2 linked regions of the Marinagarivorans cellulosilyticus genome follow. The protein of the gene in region 1 interacts with the protein of each later gene in a pairwise test. Links are inferred from orthologs where the notes say so. Each region holds a gene or a part of one and is shown on either strand. Other genes may lie near its edges.

The links.
Region 2: the proteins of MARGE09_RS19100 (region 1) and MARGE09_RS13060 interact in binary tests that used the Escherichia coli proteins (3 or more experiments, as listed by UniProt). The link is inferred for Marinagarivorans cellulosilyticus from one-to-one orthologs.

Annotation. Positions count from the first base shown.
Region 1 is NZ_AP023086.1:4,667,667-4,677,879, forward strand. The notes cover bases 186-3,160. They hold MARGE09_RS19100 (ABC-F family ATP-binding cassette domain-containing protein), read right to left. Parts: upstream 2,640-3,160; coding sequence 732-2,639; downstream 186-731. Other genes in these bases: MARGE09_RS19095 (TetR/AcrR family transcriptional regulator), read right to left, coding at 186-625; gloA (lactoylglutathione lyase), read right to left, coding at 2,636-3,031; MARGE09_RS19110 (sulfite exporter TauE/SafE family protein), read right to left, coding at 3,050-3,160. In the rest of the region: more of MARGE09_RS19095, read right to left, coding at 1-185; more of MARGE09_RS19110, read right to left, coding at 3,161-3,883; cbb3-type cytochrome oxidase assembly protein CcoS, read right to left, coding at 3,880-4,086; MARGE09_RS19120 (hypothetical protein), read right to left, coding at 4,260-4,664; MARGE09_RS19125 (hypothetical protein), read right to left, coding at 4,831-5,097; tRNA lysidine(34) synthetase TilS, read right to left, coding at 5,186-6,475; MARGE09_RS19135 (YgiQ family radical SAM protein), read right to left, coding at 6,494-8,776; MARGE09_RS19140 (c-type cytochrome), read right to left, coding at 8,963-10,111; MARGE09_RS19145 (hypothetical protein), read right to left, coding at 10,156-10,213. UniProt on the Escherichia coli protein: Genetic data indicate it may be involved in ribosome assembly or function.
Region 2 is NZ_AP023086.1:3,260,781-3,271,433, reverse strand. Bases 3,898-7,312 are described here. They hold MARGE09_RS13060 (2-oxoglutarate dehydrogenase E1 component), read left to right. Parts: upstream 3,898-4,271; coding sequence 4,272-7,112; downstream 7,113-7,312. Other genes in these bases: odhB (2-oxoglutarate dehydrogenase complex dihydrolipoyllysine-residue succinyltransferase), read left to right, coding at 7,236-7,312; MARGE09_RS13065 (succinate dehydrogenase iron-sulfur subunit), read left to right, coding at 3,898-4,100. Also shown: MARGE09_RS13085 (citrate synthase), read right to left, coding at 1-64; sdhC (succinate dehydrogenase, cytochrome b556 subunit), read left to right, coding at 861-1,238; sdhD (succinate dehydrogenase, hydrophobic membrane anchor protein), read left to right, coding at 1,232-1,600; sdhA (succinate dehydrogenase flavoprotein subunit), read left to right, coding at 1,605-3,377; more of MARGE09_RS13065, read left to right, coding at 3,396-3,897; more of odhB, read left to right, coding at 7,313-8,441; lpdA (dihydrolipoyl dehydrogenase), read left to right, coding at 8,541-9,992; sucC (ADP-forming succinate--CoA ligase subunit beta), read left to right, coding at 10,151-10,653. UniProt on the Escherichia coli protein: E1 component of the 2-oxoglutarate dehydrogenase (OGDH) complex which catalyzes the decarboxylation of 2-oxoglutarate, the first step in the conversion of 2-oxoglutarate to succinyl-CoA and CO(2).

The sequences.
Region 1 (10,213 bases):
CCACGATTTGATCGCTTTGTAACATACCAGTCATTGCCGGCACTAAATACTTAAGCATTTCATCAATAGGGATATCCTCTGGGTTTTTCCCAAGCATCGCTACAATCGATTCAAAACTTGAAAGGGTAAATAAAGACGCCCCCAGCATAAAATTCATGCGCCAATAAAACTGCATGTAATCGGTATTGGGAGCGGCCACCTGCAACAGTTTAGTTAAACGAGCCAACGTACCACCAAAACGCTCGGAACAATGCTGCCGCAAGTGCTCTTGTGATTGGGTGTAAGCCAACGTCATTAAACGGGCGAAGCGCTCTGGACGCTCATTCACTTCGCGTTGCGTAGCGACAAAGGCACCGCCGGCAGCCAACAACACATCGCGTACACTTGGGGACTCGCGATCTAGCTTATCCAAGTTGTTTTCTAACGCTTTACAAAACGGGTCTAAAAAGCGTGTGAAAACAGCTTGAATTAACGCTTTTTTTGAACCGAAGTGATAATTAACGGCCGCCAAATTAACGTCAGCCATACAGGTAATCGTCCGCAACGATGTTTCGGCAAAACCGCGTTCTGCAAATAGCACCGTTGCGGCATGTAAAATTTTATCGACTGTTTCGCTATTGGCCATATTCTTTCCTTTACACCCTAAAACGAGGAAATACCCCCTACGGTGTGTGATTAATCATGAATAGATAAGCAGCGGCTGCACTAATCAACGTTTGAATAGCACAACGTTAACCCTGAGTTAGCGTTTCTAACTCTTCACTTTTGAGCATCCATTCCTCTTCACACATCTCCAACTTTTCACTAATTTCAGCTTGGCGTTTTAGTGTTTTTGTTAATGTCTCGCCACCTGTGGTATAAATATCAGGGTCTGACAGCTCCTGCTCCACCGCGGTTAAGCTTTGCTGTAGTTTATCGATTTCTTTTTCAAGTTTTTTTACGGCATTGGTTAGCGGCTTTAATTGTGCGCGCATCGCTGCGTTATTTTGACGCTCGGTTTTCTTGGTGTTTTTATCTTGTACCGCGGTTGTTTCAGTGGGGCTTTGCCCCCCTGTGGCGCTGGCACTTTTAGTGGTTAACCAGGTTTCGTAATCGTGAAGATCGCCATCAAACAAACTCACCTTACCGTCATCAACCAGCAAAAACTCTTCTACTGAATTACGTAGTAAATGCCTATCGTGCGACACTAAAACAACCGCGCCATCAAAACCTTGTAACGCTAAAGTTAACGCGTGGCGAACTTCCAAATCCAAGTGGTTCGTCGGTTCATCCAGCAATAACAAGTTAGGCTTTTGCCAGGCTACAATCGCCATCGCTAAACGCGCTTTTTCACCACCAGAAAAGTGCTGAATGGTTTCGAAGGCTCTATCGCCTTGAAAATCAAAACTGCCTAAAAAATTACGGACTTCTTGCTCAGAGGCTTTAGGGCTTAAACGCTGTAAATGCAAAGCGCAGGATGCATTCATATCTAACGCTTCTAATTGGTGTTGATTAAAATAACCAATACGTAAGTGTGCACCTTCAACCCTATCCCCAGCTAACAATGTTGATTTAGCGCCACCCTCACCAACTAGCGTTTTCATTAAGGTAGATTTACCCGCGCCATTGGCACCCAACAAGCCCAAGCGCGAATTGCCATGAATACTCAGCTGTACTTTTTTTAGCAGCACTTTATTGCCATAACCCAAGTCGGCATCGCTTAGGGTAATTAGCTGCTGAGGAATGCGCTCTGGCGTCGGAAAACGGAAATTAAATGGCGAGTCAATATGGGCGGGAGAAAGCTGCTCCATGCGCTCTAACTCTTTAAGCCGGCTTTGCGCCTGCTTGGCTTTAGTAGCTTTGGCTCTAAAACGGCGAACAAAACTTTCAATTTCAGTAATGCGCTCTTGTTGTTTTTCAAACGCTGCTTGCTGCTGCGCTAAACGCTCAGCTTTTTGCCGCTCGTAAGCGCTGTAATTACCGCTATAACTGATTAACTGTGTATTTTCAAAGTTAGCAATGCCCGTAACCACGTTATCTAAAAAATCTCGATCGTGAGAAATAATTAATAACGTGCCTTGATATTGCTTTAATCGCTGCTCAAGCCAAAGTGTTGCATCTAGATCTAAGTGGTTTGTCGGCTCATCGAGTAACAATAAATCGGAGCGACACATTAATGCTTGTGCCAAATTTAAGCGAATTCGCCAACCACCGGAAAAGTCGGATACTGGACGGGCACCATCGGCTGCGCAAAAGCCCAGCCCGGCAATTAATTGCATCGCCCTAGCCGCTGCGGTGTAACCGTCAATGTGCTCATATTGCGCATAGAGGTTGGCGAGCTTTTCGCCGTCATCGCCCACTTTGGCTATTGCTTGCTCGATAGCTCTAAGCTCGGTATCGCCATCTTGCACATAGTCTAAGGCCGTGCGTTCTCCGGCCCCAACTTCCTGCGCCATATGTGCGGTTTTCCACGCGCTAGGCACATGTAAGTCGCCTGCATCAACCGCCAGCTCGCCTATTAATAATTTAAACAGGCTGGATTTACCGCTGCCATTCGCGCCAATAACACCTAGCTTCTCACCAATATGGACCGTAAGCGATGCTTTTTCTAACAGAATTTTATGGCCGCGCTGTAGGCTCGCTTGCGTTAATTTAATCATGCGTTGTAGTGATCAAGGGAAAGTAGTTCAATTTTATAACCGTCTGGATCTTCAGCAAAGGCTAATACCGCCGAGCCATGCATCATGGGCCCCGCTTCGCGCACGATTTTACCGCCGGCGGCTTTAATGGCCGCCGCCGCGGCATAAACATCTTTTACGCCGATTGCAATATGGCCATAGCCATCACCAAGTTCGTAATTTTTGGTATCCCAATTATGGGTTAATTCCAATACCGTACTGCTAGCTTCATCATCATAACCAATAAACGCCAGTGTAAAGCGCCCATCCGGGAAATCTTGTTTACGCAACAGGCGCATGCCCAATACATCCACGTAAAACGCGAGCGACTTATCGAGATCCCCCACTCGCAGCATGGTATGTAGTAAACGCATAATAATTCCTTAAATAAACTAATGATGATTTGGGTGATGAGGCATTGCGTGATCTAGACCATTCGCTTCACTATCGTCAACGCTGGAGTGGTCATTGTGCTCGATATGATGCGATGTATCGTGATGTGAAGCCCCCTGATGAGAAGTGCTCTGATGCAAAGTACTGTGGTGTGAATGCCCCCCAGCGTGGTGAGAATGGTGATACCAAGCGACAGCGATTGTCCAAATGCCAAAAAGAATAAAGCACCCAGCCAACCCCATTTTAAACCACCGCCGCGCCAACCATTTGCGCACCCACGATGCCGCCAAGCCGCCGGCAAATACCGCTGGCAAAGTGCCTGCACCAAACGCTGCCATTGTTAGCGCGCCCTCTGTCACCCCAGGCTGGGTTGCCGCCAACACTAAAACCGAGTACACCAAACCACAGGGCAACCAACCCCAAAACGCCCCCAGCAACAATGCCTTAGGCACAGTATAAACGGGCAATAAACGCTGACTTAGTGGCTGAATATAACGCCATACTTTTTGCCCACCGCGCTCAAGCACCGTTATACCGGTCCAAAGCTCTGCTTGGTAAAGCCCGGTTGCAATTAACAACAAACCCGCGATAGTTCGCGCTAACGGGTAACCGCTATCAAAAATTGCATTCTGCCCTAACGCCGCCAAAGCCCCTAACAAGGCATAACTGCCGATACGGCCAATGTTATACGCCAGCAACAATGCAAAACGGCGAGCGAGTTTTTCTGCGGGAATAGCATAGGCCAATGCTGCAGCAAAACCGCCACACATTCCTAAGCAGTGTCCGGCGCCAAGCACCCCGAGAAGTAAGGCTGATATTACAGCTTCAATCACAGCCGCGGCTCACCTTTTGTGTCCAGTGCAGACTTAGCCGCGCGCGCGCGATTAGACTCAATGTCGTCGTCATCAAACAAAATGCGATGCCCTTCTGTATCAAGATCATCGTATTGACCAGATTTGACGGCCCAAAAAAACACGGCAACGGCGACGGCAACAATTAAAATAGCAATGGGAATCAGCAGATAAAGACTTTCCACATGCGCCTCATGAATACAAAAGCGCGCATTATACTCAAACTGGGCGGCAACGCGTTGCCAATCACCCTTTTCTTATCGGGCATTGAGGTAGCCTAACGGCAGCAAGCCTTAAAAAGCCGTAGCGCGGGGCCAACGACTTTATTTACTGCTATGGAACTGAAAGCGCGGGCGCACTAGCTTACCCGCGCAGCATCGAAGCCTTCTGATAAAACCTCAGCAACCGAGGCGATCTCGTAGAAAGTATCTACGCTAGGGTCGGTTTCGGCTTTGGTCAGCAAGTAGGTAAGGTAGCGAAATAAGTTACCACTAGTATGTACACCTTTCGCCGCCTTTGAGTAGCTACATAAGCGCTCGCAGACATGCTGTGTTTCCAGCAGTATTACCGTCAGCTGTTTGTCTGCACATTGGGTAAGCGCGGCATTTTTAGCCAGTAACAGCATTTGCACACTTTGGTTAAACAACAGTGACAAGGCCTTGCTGTATTCAGCCAATGCAGCTTCAGCTTGGACCTTAGGCGAGATAAAGCGCACATTGGGCGCGCCATCTGGCGATCTAAATTCAATATTTTCTTGGTTCATGGCAAGCATCCATTGCAGGAAGCCTGCGCTACATCACTAGCATAGGCTTCCACTCATTAAGCACATCACGTTAAACAAAGAGTGGCCAACTTAAGTAACTAGTACATTAGCGTATCCACTATCGACACCAATGACTGTAGAAACAGAAACCGATTTTCGCCAATTTTTAGGGCGTTTGCGTTGCACATAACCAGCGCTGCGCAGTGGCCTCTGGCAGATAAGTCACCACCCGAGCATACATGGCCAGCACTTTTTCAAGCTCAGCAACCAAAGCGGTGTTATCGCGATTGTCATCCGAAAATGCAGCATCTAGCATGCGGCCTAAACGCTCATCACACGCTTTAACCCCGTCCCAATCGCCCACTTCAAAGGCTGTCTGCATGGCTTTGCGGGTACGAATAACATCAACTAAAGACGAACAGACTAATGGCATGGGGAATCTCTCAAGTATCTATGGCTACACCCTATTTGTCGGCCCAGATCGCAAAAACTTGAAGATTATTTTGAAGAGTTTTCTCGTGCTAAAACGCGCCTTGCGGAAAGTGCCAGGTCACAGACAAAGGCGCCCCTTCGGGCAAACCACACAGGCTGGCGGCGTTGCACTGCAGCCATAAATCACCCACTGCAATTAAGCTATTGTTGCAATAAATAAGCGGAATACGGTGACGAAGCCAAGGCTCTAAACGGTATTCTTGCAATAGTTTTTTAAGTGCTTGCGAGTGCGCACGCCCGGCGGGATGGGCGCGCTCACCGCCTTGCCGGTAGCGCACTTGCAGCTCGCCAGTAAAGCCGGCTACACGCAGCTCGCTGCCATCACTCAATACGCAGTGCTCTTTGAATGAAACGGCTTGAGCAGCCACTGATTGCAAAATACTGACAGGCAAAAGGTATAGCCGCTGCTTAAAACGGCTAAAACCATAGCTCCCCAAAAGCAAGGCGGGCTGTGCATCGGCTTGCGCTTGCAGCAGTTTTTGTAATTCTTCGAAATGGCCGCTTTGCGGCGCTAACTCACCCTCTTGCTTTAACCAAAAGCGCACCAACTGCTTTTGCCGCGACCACGACAATACCCGCAACGCAGAAATATCAATAGAAGACCCACAGCGTTCTTGGCGAAAGCCCACCGAGGCAAAATCAAGCGCGGCATATTCGTCCAATAAATGCTGAGCTTCGCGGGCATGCTCTGCAGCAACGGTAATTTGCTCAACAGCGTTCGGCCAGTGCTGCGTAATAACAGGGAATATTTGATGGCGTACAAAGTTGCGGCTAAAGCGAGTATCGGCGTTACTTTCGTCCTCTACCCACTGCAAAGCCTGCTGTTTAGCGTAATTCAGAATACTCGTCTTAGGGCACTGCAATAATGGCCGCCATAAGCGCCCCTGCCCTAAAGGACGCTCTACCGGCATAGCCGCCAACCCTTGCACGCCCGCGCCACGCATTAAGCGCAGCAATAAGGTTTCGGCCTGATCATTTTGATGGTGCCCCACCGCTAGTACATCACCAGCTTGTAGCAGCTGTTCAAAAGCTTGATAACGCGCCTGCCGAGCGGCCTGTTCTAGCCCTTGACCAGCGATGTTAACGGCTACATTTACAGTGTTTAATGGGATATTCAGGCTCGCACACAAGCCTTCGACTTGTTGCTGCCACTGCCCAGCGTTGGGCGATAACTGATGATTAATATGAATAGCGCTAAGGGTTACAAAATTGGGGCATTGCTGCTTTGCCCAATGAAGCAATACTACAGAGTCCACACCACCGCTAAGCCCAACAATAAGGCGCTTGCAATTAGCAGGTATATTCAGCGGTGGTAGCATAATAATTCGCCAATACTATTAACGGCGCTTTTTAGGGCCTGCTTTTTTAGTGGTTTTACTGGGGCGCCCAGCATTCCCTTTATTAGCGCGTACAGCAGCCGTTAATTTCCCTGCAATTTGCTTTCGCGGGCGGCTACGCTGTAAAGCTTCTGGCGGCACTAACGAGTGTTCGCCAGTTCCAATTAAATCTTCGCGGCCCATTTCTTTAAACGAATCGCGCAGCATTGGCCACGTTTTTTCATCGTGAAAACGCAATAATGCCTTTTGAAAACGGCGCTGTTTTAAATTGCGCGGGGTGTGCACCTTGCCACTTTTGTAATTAACCTTACCCAGCGGATCTTTCTCGGAATAATACATCGCCGTTGCTAAGGACATGGGCGATGGGTAAAAGGTTTGAACTTGATCCAAGCGGTATTTGTTTTTCTTTAACCAAAACGCAAGGTTAATCATATCTTCGTCATCACTACCTGGGTGCGCAGCAATAAAGTAAGGGATTAAATACTGTTTCTTCCCGGCTTCTTTAGAGTACTTATCAAAGAGCTTTTTAAAAGCATGGAAAGTACCAATGCCGGGTTTCATCATTTTATTCAGTGGCCCTTCTTCGGTATGCTCTGGCGCAATTTTTAAATAGCCGCCTACATGATGAGTCACTAATTCTTTGACGTATTCAGGATCTTCAATGGCTAAGTCGTAGCGCAAGCCAGACGCAATAGCCACTTTTTTAACACCAGGGATAGCCCGCGCCTTGCGATAAAGCTGGGTTGTTGATGAATGGTCGGTGACTAAGTTTTTGCAAATCGTGGGGAAAACACAACTTAAACGGCGGCAATTAGCGTGAATTTTAGGGTCCTTACAATTCAACATATACATGTTGGCTGTTGGCCCTCCTAAATCAGAAATAGTGCCGGTAAAGCCGGGCGTTTTATCGCGGATATCTTCTATTTCACGCAAAATCGATTCTTCAGATCGCGACTGAATCACTCGCCCTTCGTGCTCTGTAATTGAACAAAATGAACAACCACCAAAACAACCACGCATAATGTTTACCGATGTTTTTATCATCTCGTAAGCAGGAATAGTGGCGCCGCCATAACTTGGGTGTGGGATACGCGCAAAAGGCAGCGCAAATACCGAATCCATCTCGTCGGTTTCTAGCGGAATTGGCGGTGGGTTAATCCACACTTCGCGATTGCCATGCTTTTGCACTAACGTACGTGCATTTTGGGGGTTTGATTCCAAGTGCAAAACGCGTGAAGCATGGGAGTAAAGCACACGATCGCTGCGTACTTTTTCAAACGAGGGTAACCGGATTGCGGTTTTTTCATTATCTAGCGCATGTTGGCGATGCACCGGCATAGGAATGATACGCACAACCTCTTCTTCCACGTTTTGCTCTTGCGATTGCGGCTCTTGCTGGGCGGCATCGCCGTACAAATCACTATCTATGCCCGGCATCGAGGGCGCCCCACCACCGCTGTTGGCGTTGGTTTTACAATCGCTAGTGCCGGTATCCTCCATTGCATAAGGGTTTGGAATGGCATCGATATTTTTAGCCCAATCAACCCGCGAGGAATCAATCACAGTCCAGCCGTCGGGTACGGCTTTTCGCACCACGGTTGTACCGCGAATACTGGTAAGTTGATCAATTGTCTTGCCACCGGCAAGCTCAGTCGCCACCTCAATAATGGCGCGCTCGGCGTTGCCGTACAGCAAAATATCCGCGCCTGAATCGACCAGTACCGAACGACGCACCGCATCGCTCCAGTAATCGTATTGCGCTATGCGCCGTAAGCTTGCCTCTATACCACCAATAACAATAGGAACATCTTTGTAAGCTTCGCGGCAGCGCTGTGCATAAACTGTCACCGCGCGATCTGGCCGTTTCCCACCTTCGTTGCTTGGCGTATAGGCATCATCACTGCGCACTTTTAAATCGGCCGTGTAGCGGTTAATCATAGAATCCATATTGCCCGCACTAACACCAAAAAAGAGGTTTGGCTTACCCAATACTTTAAACGGGTCGCAGCTTTGCCAATCGGGTTGGGCAATCATGCCGACCCTAAAGCCCTGAAACTCCAGCAAGCGGCCAATAACGGCCCCACCAAAGCTTGGGTGGTCAACATACGCATCGCCATTCACAATAATGATGTCGCAGCTATCCCAGCCTAAATCGTCCATCTCTTTACGCGACATGGGTAAAAACGGTGCTGCACCAAAACACTCGGCCCAATATTTAGGGAACGAGCACAAATGCGGCGCTGTTTTAATGGCAGGAGGTGAGGCAAGCTTGGCGTTAGACATAGAATAAGGCTGTGTAGGTAAATCAGGCGGCCATTCTACCAGAGTCCACACCCTCTACGCTTGACAGCATAACCAGACAAAAGCTAGGGCTACTCGGAGGACTCTGCATGTGCTCCACAAAAAAGCCCAGTTGAAGACACTTCAACTGGGCTGAGTAATGGCTACAAGCAAGCCACATTGCTGCGTTTAACGCATAAGAAACTCCGCTATTGCACCCACCTCTTCTAGCGATACCGCCTGAGCGGGATCATCTGGTTTTAGGTGCGCCATTTTTGGAACGCTTTGTATTTTCGCGCTGATAAAGCTTGCGCTTGCACCTGTCACATCACCATAGCGCGGTGAAGCGCCTTCACCATTACCCGAATGGCAACTTGAGCAATGCTTTAAAAATTGAAACTGACCATCAATAGGCTGCGGTTCTGGTTCTGGTTCTGGTTCTGGTTCTGGTTCTGGTTCTGGTTCTGGTTCTGGTTCTGGTTCTGGTTCTGGTTCTGGTTCTGGTTTGACATCAGGGTACTTTTCTTTATCGCGCATTGCCGCGAAAAGGTCTTGAATTGCACCAAGATCTGCATCTTTTAACACCGGCCCCATAATGCTACCAAGATGGCCAAACTTAATCTTATGCTGGTCTTCATAAGGTTTAAAACGCATATGGCGGCCAACAGTGTAGGCATCGCCGTCTATCAATATCTTGGTCCCATCCACACCATGACAAATTGCACAGTTATTTGCGTATACCGTATCACCCGCAATCGGGCTGCCATCCACGCCCATATTAAGGAAACCGCGGCCACGGCTTGGGTACTCCCCACTCAATAAAATTAAGTCATAAAGTGCCGTGGTATCGAGCGCTTCCTCTTTTAAATATTTAACAATATCCCAGATTTGCGCATCGGTAAGAATTTCGGCGTAATTAGGCATTTTATCGCCAACGGAAGCATTACTTACAGGATCGTAATTATCGAGCCTATCGTTAACCGAACGATAATTATCGCCGCCTTTAATGCTGTTAAACAGCGCCTGCGGGCTGGCAATTTCACTGACCCTTGCCAAATTCACATCAGCAACTCTGGGCCTTGTTGTCGAGGGCGCGCGGTTACTGTACCCGCCTTCACGCCCTAACCTATCCCAGCCGTGGCATTGCTTGCAGCGAAAGAAATCTGCATTGGTCTCGATGCTATCCAATTGAGCTTGGCTATCGAGGTTAGAATTATTCAGCTCGAACCCTGTTTCATTCGCCCAAAATTTAGAATATAGCTGCCCACCCACAATGCCGTCGGCGGCTTGATAGGCTTGACCACCAGACATATCAACGCTACTGCTTTGGCTGCTCACCGCTGCACTGCTGCTTGAGCTCTCTGCACTTGATTCACTAGCAACTACTTCAGCGCTCTTTGGCTGCTCTGTGCCGTACTGTGACTACTAACAGCAACCTGA
Region 2 (10,653 bases), 1.4 Mb from region 1 along the record:
GGACGGGTAACTCAATGGTTTGATCTAAACCGTCGACTGTCAGTTGCGCTTTCTTTTCGGTCATTACCGACTCCTGTAACTGGATTTATCTAATAAATAAACTTAGCACGTTAGTGCTGATACCACAGCACTAAGCCATCTTATTTTATGCGGTTAAGACTTGCTTACCGGCCTTCAAACACCCAAACAGACACCAAGGTGGCCACTAAAAACGCCGCTAATCTAGCACGGCGACAAAGTTTATAGCTAGTATCACGCCAAGTTAGCCGCTGTTTATGGTGCACCATGGTCTTGCAATCACCCAATTGGGTGAAAATTAACCGGCAACTACGTGCAATCGGCGCGTAGTATAGTTAAAAATCCTGCACCATAGAAACCATTAATGAAGCGACAGCCAGTAATATCTGCTTTACTTGTATAAGTTTCAGTCAAAAAGCGCCACATTGGTGCGTAAAAATGCAACCGTAATCATATTGGCACAAAACGATCAGCAAGCCCTTGATTCATAAGGCTTAGAAAACAAAAGTTAGTTTGTATTTTAGGTGGCGCATCTCTATAATTCAGCGCGTTTTTTAAGGTTATATAAACGCTTTTTAGAAATGGCACGCTTACCTAAGCGCTAAAAGCAATAATGTGTTAATAGACAGCCACAATATATCTGGCAATAAAACAAAACTAACATACGCTAGCTGCATAACAGATCGAGCGATAGCAAAGTTAGAATATATAAGTGCTTAGTTAGAATTAAACTAGCCATAAATTAATGCGACAGCGATAATCATTAAGACGTAACTATCGCCATTGCGTATAGCTAAACTGTATTACAAGAACCATTCATTCAAAAAAGGTGTGGTGCAACAGTGAAAAAAGACAGGCCTGTCAACTTAGATTTAACAACAATCTCACTACCTATAACTGGGTATGTATCCTTTTTGCACCGTGTATCTGGGATCATCATGCTTGCCGGCATTTTAATTCTTTTATGGATGCTAGACACGAGTTTAAGCTCAGAACAAAGCTTCAACGAGCTCAAAGAAACCCTTAGCAACCCAGTAATTACGTTTGTTGTTTGGGGCGTATTAGCCGCCCTTGCTTACCACACCGTAGCAGGCTTGCGACATTTATTGATGGATATGGGTATTGGCGAATCACTCGAAGGCGGCCGAGCCGGCGCCAAAGCGGTTGTTGCACTAGCGATTTTATTCATCCTGCTTATTGGAGGCTACCTAATATGGTAACTACTGCCACCAGCCTTTCTCGGAACGGCGTATCCGATTGGATTATTCAGCGCTTTAGTGCCGTCATCCTTGCCGCTTACACCTTATTTATAGCTGGCTTTATTGTTTGCCACCCCAACATGGACTACCAAACGTGGCAGGGCCTTTTTGATCAGCTTTGGATGCGTATTTTTAGCTTGCTGGCATTACTGAGCATCGCAGCGCACGGCTGGATCGGCTTGTGGGGCATTGTTACAGACTACCTCACTTCTAGAATGCTTGGCGCCAAAGGCTTGGTTTTACGCCTTATCGTTTTATCAATTTATGCATTAATTACTGTAGCCTACCTCGTTTGGGGTCTCGAAATTTTGTGGGGAGCCTAAAATAATGGCGACAATGAGAACAATCACTTTTGATGGCATCGTTATTGGCGGCGGCGGCGCGGGCATGCGTGCAGCTTTGCAAATGGCCCAGTCCGGTTTTAAAACGGCCGTAATTACCAAGGTATTCCCCACCCGATCACACACTGTGTCTGCGCAAGGCGGTATCACTTGCGCAATTGCCAGCGACGACCCCAATGATGATTGGCGCTGGCACATGTACGACACCGTTAAAGGCTCAGACTACATTGGCGACCAAGACGCCATTGAATACATGTGTTCTGTCGGCCCTGAAGCGGTTTTTGAATTAGAACACATGGGATTGCCCTTTTCGCGCACAGAAAACGGCCGCATTTACCAACGCCCCTTTGGTGGTCAATCTAAAGATTTTGGCCGCGGAGGCCAAGCAGCCAGAACATGCGCTGCTGCCGATCGCACCGGCCATGCGCTATTGCACACGCTTTATCAACAAAACGTCAAAAACAACACTACATTTTTTAATGAGTGGTTTGCTGTAGACCTTGTTAAAAACCAAGATGGTGCAGTAGTTGGCGTTATTGCCATTAATATTGAAGATGGCGAAACCGTTTTTGTAAAATCAAAAGCAACCGTATTAGCCACCGGCGGTGCTGGGCGCATTTATGCCTCAACCACCAACGCCCACATTAATACTGGCGATGGCATCGGTATGGCTTTACGCGCTGGCGCCCCAGTGCAAGATATTGAAATGTGGCAGTTCCACCCCACCGGCATTCACGGTGCGGGCACCTTGGTAACAGAAGGTTGCCGCGGTGAAGGCGGCTACCTTATCAACAAAGACGGCGAACGTTTTATGGAGCGCTACGCTCCCAACGCTAAAGACTTGGCAGGCCGTGACGTCGTTGCCCGCTCGATGGTGCTAGAAATTTTAGAGGGTCGCGGCTGCGGCCCCGATGGCGACCACGTACTCCTTAAGCTAGATCACCTTGGCGAAAAAGCATTAAACGCAAAGCTGCCTGGCATTCTAGAATTATCGCGCACTTTTGCTCATGTTGACCCCGTCAAGGCCCCTATCCCAGTCGTACCGACGTGCCATTATATGATGGGCGGCGTCGCTACAAATATTAATGGCCAAGCCATTACCCAAGATGCTGACGGCAACGATAAAATTATTGATGGCCTATATGCGTGCGGCGAAGTAGCGTGTGTATCGGTGCACGGCGCCAATCGTTTAGGTGGCAACTCGCTACTTGATCTCGTAGTGTTTGGCCGAGCAACCGGGCTATATCTTGAAAAGGCATTGCGCGAAGGCATTGATATGCGCGAAGCCTCACAAACAGATATCGAAAGCGCGACTAGCCGTCTTGAAGCGGTTAATAATACCAATACTGGTGAATCGGCCTCAGTACTACGCAAAGAATTACAAACCGTAATGCAAAACCACTTTGGCGTTTTCCGCAAAGGCGAGTTTATGCAAGAGGGCATCACAAAAATTGCCGACCTACGCAGCCGAATCGAAAACATCAAACTTGAAGACAAAAGCAACGCGTTTAATACAGCACGCATAGAAGCACTTGAAGTGCAAAACTTGTTAGAAGTTGCCGAAGCTACAGCCATTGCCGCCGAAGAGCGCAAAGAATCACGCGGCGCCCATGCCCGCGATGACTTCCAAGAACGCGACGATAAAAACTGGCTATGTCACTCGCTTTACTTCCCTAGTGAAAAACGTGTGGGCAAGCGCGATGTTAATTTTGCGCCTAAAACAATGCCTAAACTCGAACCTAAAATCCGTACGTACTAATTTAAAGGGTTGATGAAAATGCTGAAAGTTGAAGTCTACCGATACAACCCCGAGACAGATGCGACCCCGTATATGAAAACTTACGAGGTCGATACGGACGGAAAAGACGTTATGGTTCTCGACGTTTTAGAAATGTTAAAAGCACAAGATGCCTCATTGTCTTTTCGCCGCTCTTGCCGCGAGGGCGTATGTGGATCCGATGGCATTAATATTTCGGGAAAAAACGGGCTTGCATGCATAACGCCACTATCGGCTTGCGTTAAAAACAATAAACTGGTTTTGCGGCCTCTTCCCGGTTTGCCGGTTATTCGAGACCTAGTGATCGACATGAGTCAGTTTTACGCCCAATACCGCAAAATTGAGCCGTTTCTACAAAACGATACGCCAGCACCTGCAATCGAGCGCTTACAATCACCAGAAGAACGCGCCAAACTCGATGGCTTATACGAATGCATTTTGTGTGCTTGCTGTTCAACTAGCTGCCCATCATTTTGGTGGAACCCCGATAAATTTATTGGCCCTGCAGGTTTATTACAGGCTTATCGCTTTTTGGCCGACAGCCGCGATACAGCGAATGAAAAACGCTTAGGCAACCTTGACGACCCATTCAGCGTATTTCGCTGTCACGGTATTCAAAACTGTGTGGCAGTTTGCCCCAAAGGCCTTAACCCTACGCGGGCTATTGGCCATATTCGCAGCATGCTGTTACACAACGCAACTTAAGCTCGACCGTCGGTGGCGCGAAAAACGCGCTTCCGGCCTATAATGCATACAGGGGTCGCTTATCGCGACTCATTAATCGGCCTTCGGCCAAGACTGTTTAGTCAAGCAGCGTCCAATAGCATTAGCTGTAACCTGTTCGACTGGCGTACCCAGATAGACGGTGGGAAAACAATGCAACAGAGCCTCATGGAGCTTCTATGGAGTACTTCACATATCTCAGGCGGTAACGCCAGCTATGTCGAAGAAGTGTATGAAACCTATTTGCGCGATCCCAATTCCGTTCCAGCCCCGTGGCGCGAATACTTCGATAAATTACCTCGCGTCGAAGGCAACTCAAACCCCGATGTACCACACTCAGAAATTATCGAATACTTTGAGTTGCTCGGTAAAAATCGTGCAAGGCCTATTATTGCACCAGGCTCCGGCGCTGGTAATATCGCACATGAACGCAAACAAGTTGAAGTAGTTCAACTCATCAATGCTTACCGTCTTAGCGGCCATAAAAAAGCCAAGCTAGATCCGCTTGGTTTAAACAACGGCAAAACCGAATTAGAAGAACTCGATCTACATTTTCACGGCCTAAATAACGCCGATTTAGACATTGTTTTTCAAACCGGTGATTTATCTTACGGCGCGGCAGAAGCCCCCTTAAAAGACATTATTGCCGCACTAAATCAAACTTACTGCAACACAGTAGGCGCCGAGGTAATGCACATAACGCATTACACCGAGCGCAAATGGTTGCTACAACGCCTAGAAAGCCAGCGCTCCAAAGCAACCCTGAGCAAAGAAGCCCGCATCGATTTGCTCGAACGCCTAACCGCCGCAGAAGGCTTGGAGAGACACCTCGACAGCAAATACCCTGGTACAAAGCGCTTTGGTCTCGAAGGTGCCGAAAGCTTAATCCCTATGCTTGACGTGTTAATTAAAGGCATAGGTACCCACGGCGCGCGCGAAATGGTATTAGGTATGGCGCACCGTGGCCGCTTAAATACACTGGTGAATATTCTAGGGAAAAACCCTGCCGACCTGTTTGAAGAATTCGAAGGTAAAAAGCTGGTTGATACCTCTGGCGATGTTAAATATCACCAAGGCTTTTCATCTAATGTAATGACGCCTGGTGGCGAAATGCATTTGGCCCTTGCATTTAACCCCTCCCACCTAGAGATTGTTTCTCCGGTTGTAGAGGGTTCGGTTCGCGCCCGCCAAGACCGCCGCAAAGACACCGAGCGCAATCTGGTTGTTCCTGTTGTAATTCACGGCGACGCCGCTTTTGCAGGCCAAGGCGTTGTGATGGAAACATTCCAGATGTCGCAAACCCGCGCCTACCAAACCGGCGGCACGATCCATATCGTCATTAACAACCAAGTTGGTTTTACCACTAGCCGCAAAGAAGATATGCGCTCAACACAGTACTGTACTGATGTTGCCAAAATGATCGAGGCGCCCATTTTCCATGCTAATGGCGACGACCCAGAAGCGGTTGCTTTTGTCACTAATTTAGCAGTAGATTACCGCAACGAATTCAAAAAAGACGTCGTAATCGATTTGGTGTGTTACCGCCGTCGCGGCCACAACGAAACCGACGAGCCCTCTGCAACCCAACCGTTAATGTACTCGGTTATTCGCAAGCACAAAACAACGCGCACACTCTATGCCGAGCAACTTGCAGCGCAAAACATTTACAGCGCAGAAGACTCCGTCAAAATGATGGACGCCTATCGCGCCGCGCTAGATGCCGGTGAGCATGTAACACGCGACCTCGTCAAGGAACCAGACTCTTCATTGTTTGTGGACTGGACACCCTACATTGGCCACGACTGGACAACACAAGCGAACACCACTTACGAATTAAAAACACTGCAAAACTTGGCGGATAAACTAACAACAATTCCGGACGGCATTGTTGTGCAACGTCAAGTTTCCAAAATATATGAAGACCGCCGGAAAATGGCAGCCGGCTCGCTCCCGCTTAACTGGGGCATGGCCGAAATTTTAGCCTATGGGTCAATGCTAGAAGAAGGCATTGCCATTCGCATTACAGGGCAAGATGTTGGCAGGGGAACTTTCTCGCACCGCCACGCGGTAGTCCACAATCAAAAAGATGGTTCCAGTTATATCCCGCTTAAGAATTTATCTGAAGATCAACCCAACCTGCACATTTACGACTCTTACCTTTCTGAAGAAGCGGTACTTGCATTTGAATACGGCTACTCAACAACCAAACCCAATGCACTAGTAATTTGGGAAGCACAATTCGGCGACTTCGCCAATGGCGCTCAAGTTGTGATTGACCAATTCATTACCAGTGGCGAACACAAATGGGGGCGCCTATCAGGCTTAACCATGCTGTTACCACACGGCTATGAAGGCCAAGGGCCAGAACACTCCTCTGCCCGCTTAGAGCGCTTTATGCAGCTGTGTGCAGAGCAAAATATTCAGGTTTGTATTCCGACAACGCCGGCACAAGTGTTTCACATGTTGCGCCGCCAAGCATTGCGACCATTGCGCCGCCCACTTGTAGTAATGAGCCCCAAGTGGATTTTACGCCACAAGCTTGCAACATCCACGCTCGAAGAGTTGGCTGAAGGCAGCTTCCAGAACGTGATTGGCGAAAAAGAAGTTACACCTGAAAACGCTCGCCGCGTTGTATTGTGTAGCGGCAAGGTTTATTACCATTTGCTAGAAGCACGCAACGAGCGCAAACAAAATAATGTTGCTTTAGTCCGCTTAGAACAGCTCTACCCGTTCCCCGATGAAGAGCTGCAAAAAGTATTGGAACCATTTGCTAACGTTACTGATGTTATTTGGTGTCAAGAAGAGCCCATGAACCAAGGGGCTTGGAATTCCAACCAACATCGTATGCGCGCTGCGCTAGAGGGTGTAAACTCTGACGCCTTCTTGCGTTATGCTGGCCGCTCGCCATCGTCGGCACCGGCAGCAGGCTATGCCTCAACACACTTGGAAGAACAAAATCGCTTTATTAACGCAGCGCTAGATGTAACGGTCTAGGCCGTTATTTGCAATGCAATAAATTCACCGCGACAATGCTAATGCCAGCTATAAAACTCGCTAAGAACTGCAGGCATAGGCAAACGACCATTATCAGGGCCTTAACTGAAGGACATATTTGGAATGACCATTGAAATTAAAGCACCAACATTTCCCGAGTCTGTTCAAGATGGCACCATAGCCACTTGGCACAAACAACCCGGCGAAGCTGTATCTCGCGACGAACTGATTGTCGACATCGAAACCGATAAAGTGGTTCTAGAAGTCGTTGCACCTGCTGATGGCGCCCTGACTGAAGTTTTAAAAGGTGAAGGTGAAGTTATTTTAAGCAATGAAGTGATTGCTAAATTCGAAGCCGGCGCTGGCACCGCACAACCGGCCGCCAGCGATAATACCGAAGCCGCACCTGCCGCTAACACCAGCGATAGCGACGAAGACGCCCTTGTTAATCCCGCTGCGCGCAAGCTAGCTGCCGAAAAAGGCGTAGACCTTGCCTCAATTAAAGGCACCGGTAAAGGCGGTCGAATCACCAAGGACGATGTCATTAACGCGCCTGCGGCGCCTGCCGCTAAAGCCCCAGCTCCTGCACCGGTTAATGCGCCTGCGGTTAGCACTAGCGCCGACGGTCGCACAGAAAAACGCGTTCCCATGACGCGCTTGCGAGCACGCATTGCCGAGCGCCTGCTTGATGCATCACAAAATACCGCAATGTTGACTACGTTTAACGAGGTCAACATGGGCCCCATCATGGAGCTTCGCAAAAAGTACAAAGAACAATTTGAAAAAGTTCACAATGGAAGCCGTTTAGGCTTTATGGGCTTTTTTGTAAAAGCCGCTGTAGAGGCGCTAAAACGCTTGCCCGCCGTCAATGCAAGCATTGATGGTAACGACATTGTTTACCATGGTTATCAAGACGTTGGCGTTGCCGTATCCACACCCAAAGGTTTAGTTGTGCCAGTACTGCGCAACGCAGAAAATATGGGCTTAGCCGATGTCGAGAACACCATTCGCGACTTTGGTATGCGCGCTAAAGACGGCAAGCTAGGCATCGAAGAAATGACGGGCGGCACCTTCACTATTACTAACGGCGGCGTGTTTGGCTCTTTAATGTCAACACCCATTCTTAACCCGCCACAAGCGGCAATATTGGGCATGCATAAAATTCAAGAGCGTCCAATGGCTGTTAATGGCAAGGTCGAAATTTTACCCATGATGTACCTAGCCCTTTCTTATGACCACCGTTTAATCGATGGTAAAGAGGCCGTACAATTCTTGGTAGCTATCAAAGACATGATCGAAGACCCAGCACGTATGCTGCTAGAAGTTTAGACCGTCTATTAATTTTTTCTTTGAGCCGGGCGGGACGCACACCCGAGCATTTTCAGCGTTCCCGGCTCTTTCGCTGACTCACACTTGGGGTGTTTATCAATGTCCACTAAATACGATGTAATTGTTATCGGTTCTGGTCCAGCGGGCTATGTTGCTGCAATCCGCTGCGCGCAACTTGGCTTAAAAACAGCCTGTATCGAAAAATGGAAAGACGAAAAAGGTAAAGGCGTTAACGGCGGCACCTGCTTAAACGTAGGCTGCATTCCCTCTAAGGCTTTACTCGACAGCTCTTATAAGTATCACGAAGCAAAAGATCATTTTGATATTCACGGTATTTCAACCAAAGAATTGAAAATTGATGTTAAAACCATGATTGGCCGCAAAAACGATATTGTTAAGCAATTAACCAGTGGTATTGCCGGGCTATTTATGGCCAACAAAGTTACCTCCCTTTACGGTACCGGTAAATTATTAGCCGGCAAAAAAGTTCAGTTTGTCGATTTTGATGGCAAAGAAGAAGTACTCGAAGCTGACAACGTAATTTTGGCTGCGGGCTCTGTGCCCGTAAATATCCCTGTCGCTGCTGTTGATAACGACGTAATCGTCGACTCTACCGGCGCGCTAGAATTTGACGAAGTTCCTAAGCGCCTAGGCGTTATTGGTGCTGGCGTTATTGGGCTTGAACTCGGCTCTGTTTGGAATCGCCTAGGTTCAGAAGTTGTATGCCTAGAGGCTATGGATAAATTCTTGGCCGTGATGGATCAGCAAATTGCGAAAGAAACCAAAAAAATCTTAACCAAACAAGGCTTAGACATTCGCCTAAGCTGCCGCGTAACTGGCAGCGAAATAAAAACCAAAGGCAAGAAGAAAGAAGTTGAAGTTACTTTTACCGACAAAGAAGGTAACGCTCAAACCGAAACTTTCGACAAGCTAATCGTCTGTGTTGGTCGCCGCCCATATACCAAAAATCTTTTGGCTGACGACAGCGGCGTGAAATTGGACGAGCGCGGTTCTATTTACGTTAACGATCTTTGTGCAACAAGCGCTCCCGGCGTATTTGCCATTGGTGATTTAGTGCGCGGCCCAATGCTTGCCCACAAAGGTTCTGAAGAAGGCGTTATGGTTGCCGAGCGCATTGCCGGCGAAAAGACCGTTATGAATTACGACATTATTCCTAACGTTATTTACACTCACCCTGAAGTTGCTTCTGTGGGTAAAAACGAAGAACAACTTAAAGCCGAAGGTATTGAGTACAACGTCGGTACATTCCCATTCTTAGCCATTGGCCGCGCATTAGCAGCCAACGAAAAAGACGGCATGGTGAAGATTTTAGCGCACGCTAAAACCGACCGCATATTGGGCGCCCACATTGTTGGCCCCAGCGCTGCCGACTTAGTACAGCAAGTTGCCATTGCAATGGAATTTGGCTCAAGCGCCGAAGACTTAGGCATGATGGTATTCGGACACCCAACATTGTCTGAAGCGGTACACGAAGCGGCATTAGCCGTTCATGGCCACGCCATTCACATGCCAAACCGCAAAAAACGTTAAATAATAGGCCGCATTTAATGCGGCCTATTATTTATTTTTAAGCGTTAGCTAGACCCGCTTTTATCGTTATAGAGCACAATTTTGATCACCCCCAGCTTAGCAGCTGGGCTTTACTCATTAAGCGCGCGTTCGCGTGTTATTAACAATGGAACATAGTCATGAATTTGCATGAATATCAGGCAAAACAGCTATTTGCTGAATACGGCTTGCCCGTTTCAAAAGGTATCGCCGCAGAAACCCCCAGTGAAGCAGCGGGCGCCGCTGATATTATTGGCGGCGACAAATGGGTAGTAAAAGCACAGGTTCACGCCGGTGGCCGCGGTAAAGCCGGCGGAGTTAAGTTGGTTTCATCAAAAGCCGAAATTGAAGAATTTTCCCGTCACTGGTTAGGCAAAAACTTAGTTACTTACCAAACAGACGAAAATGGCCAACCTGTTAGCCGTATATTAGTGGAATCCTGCACTGATATCGCCCAAGAGCTTTACCTTGGCGCTGTTGTCGACCGCTCTACCCGCCGCATTGTATTTATGGCATCGACTGAAGGCGGCGTTGAAATTGAAAAGGTCGCCGAAGAAACTCCCGAAAAAATCTTAAAAGCGATTATCGATCCTTTAGCAGGCCCACAGCCATACCAAGGCCGCGAGCTTGCTTTCAAATTGGG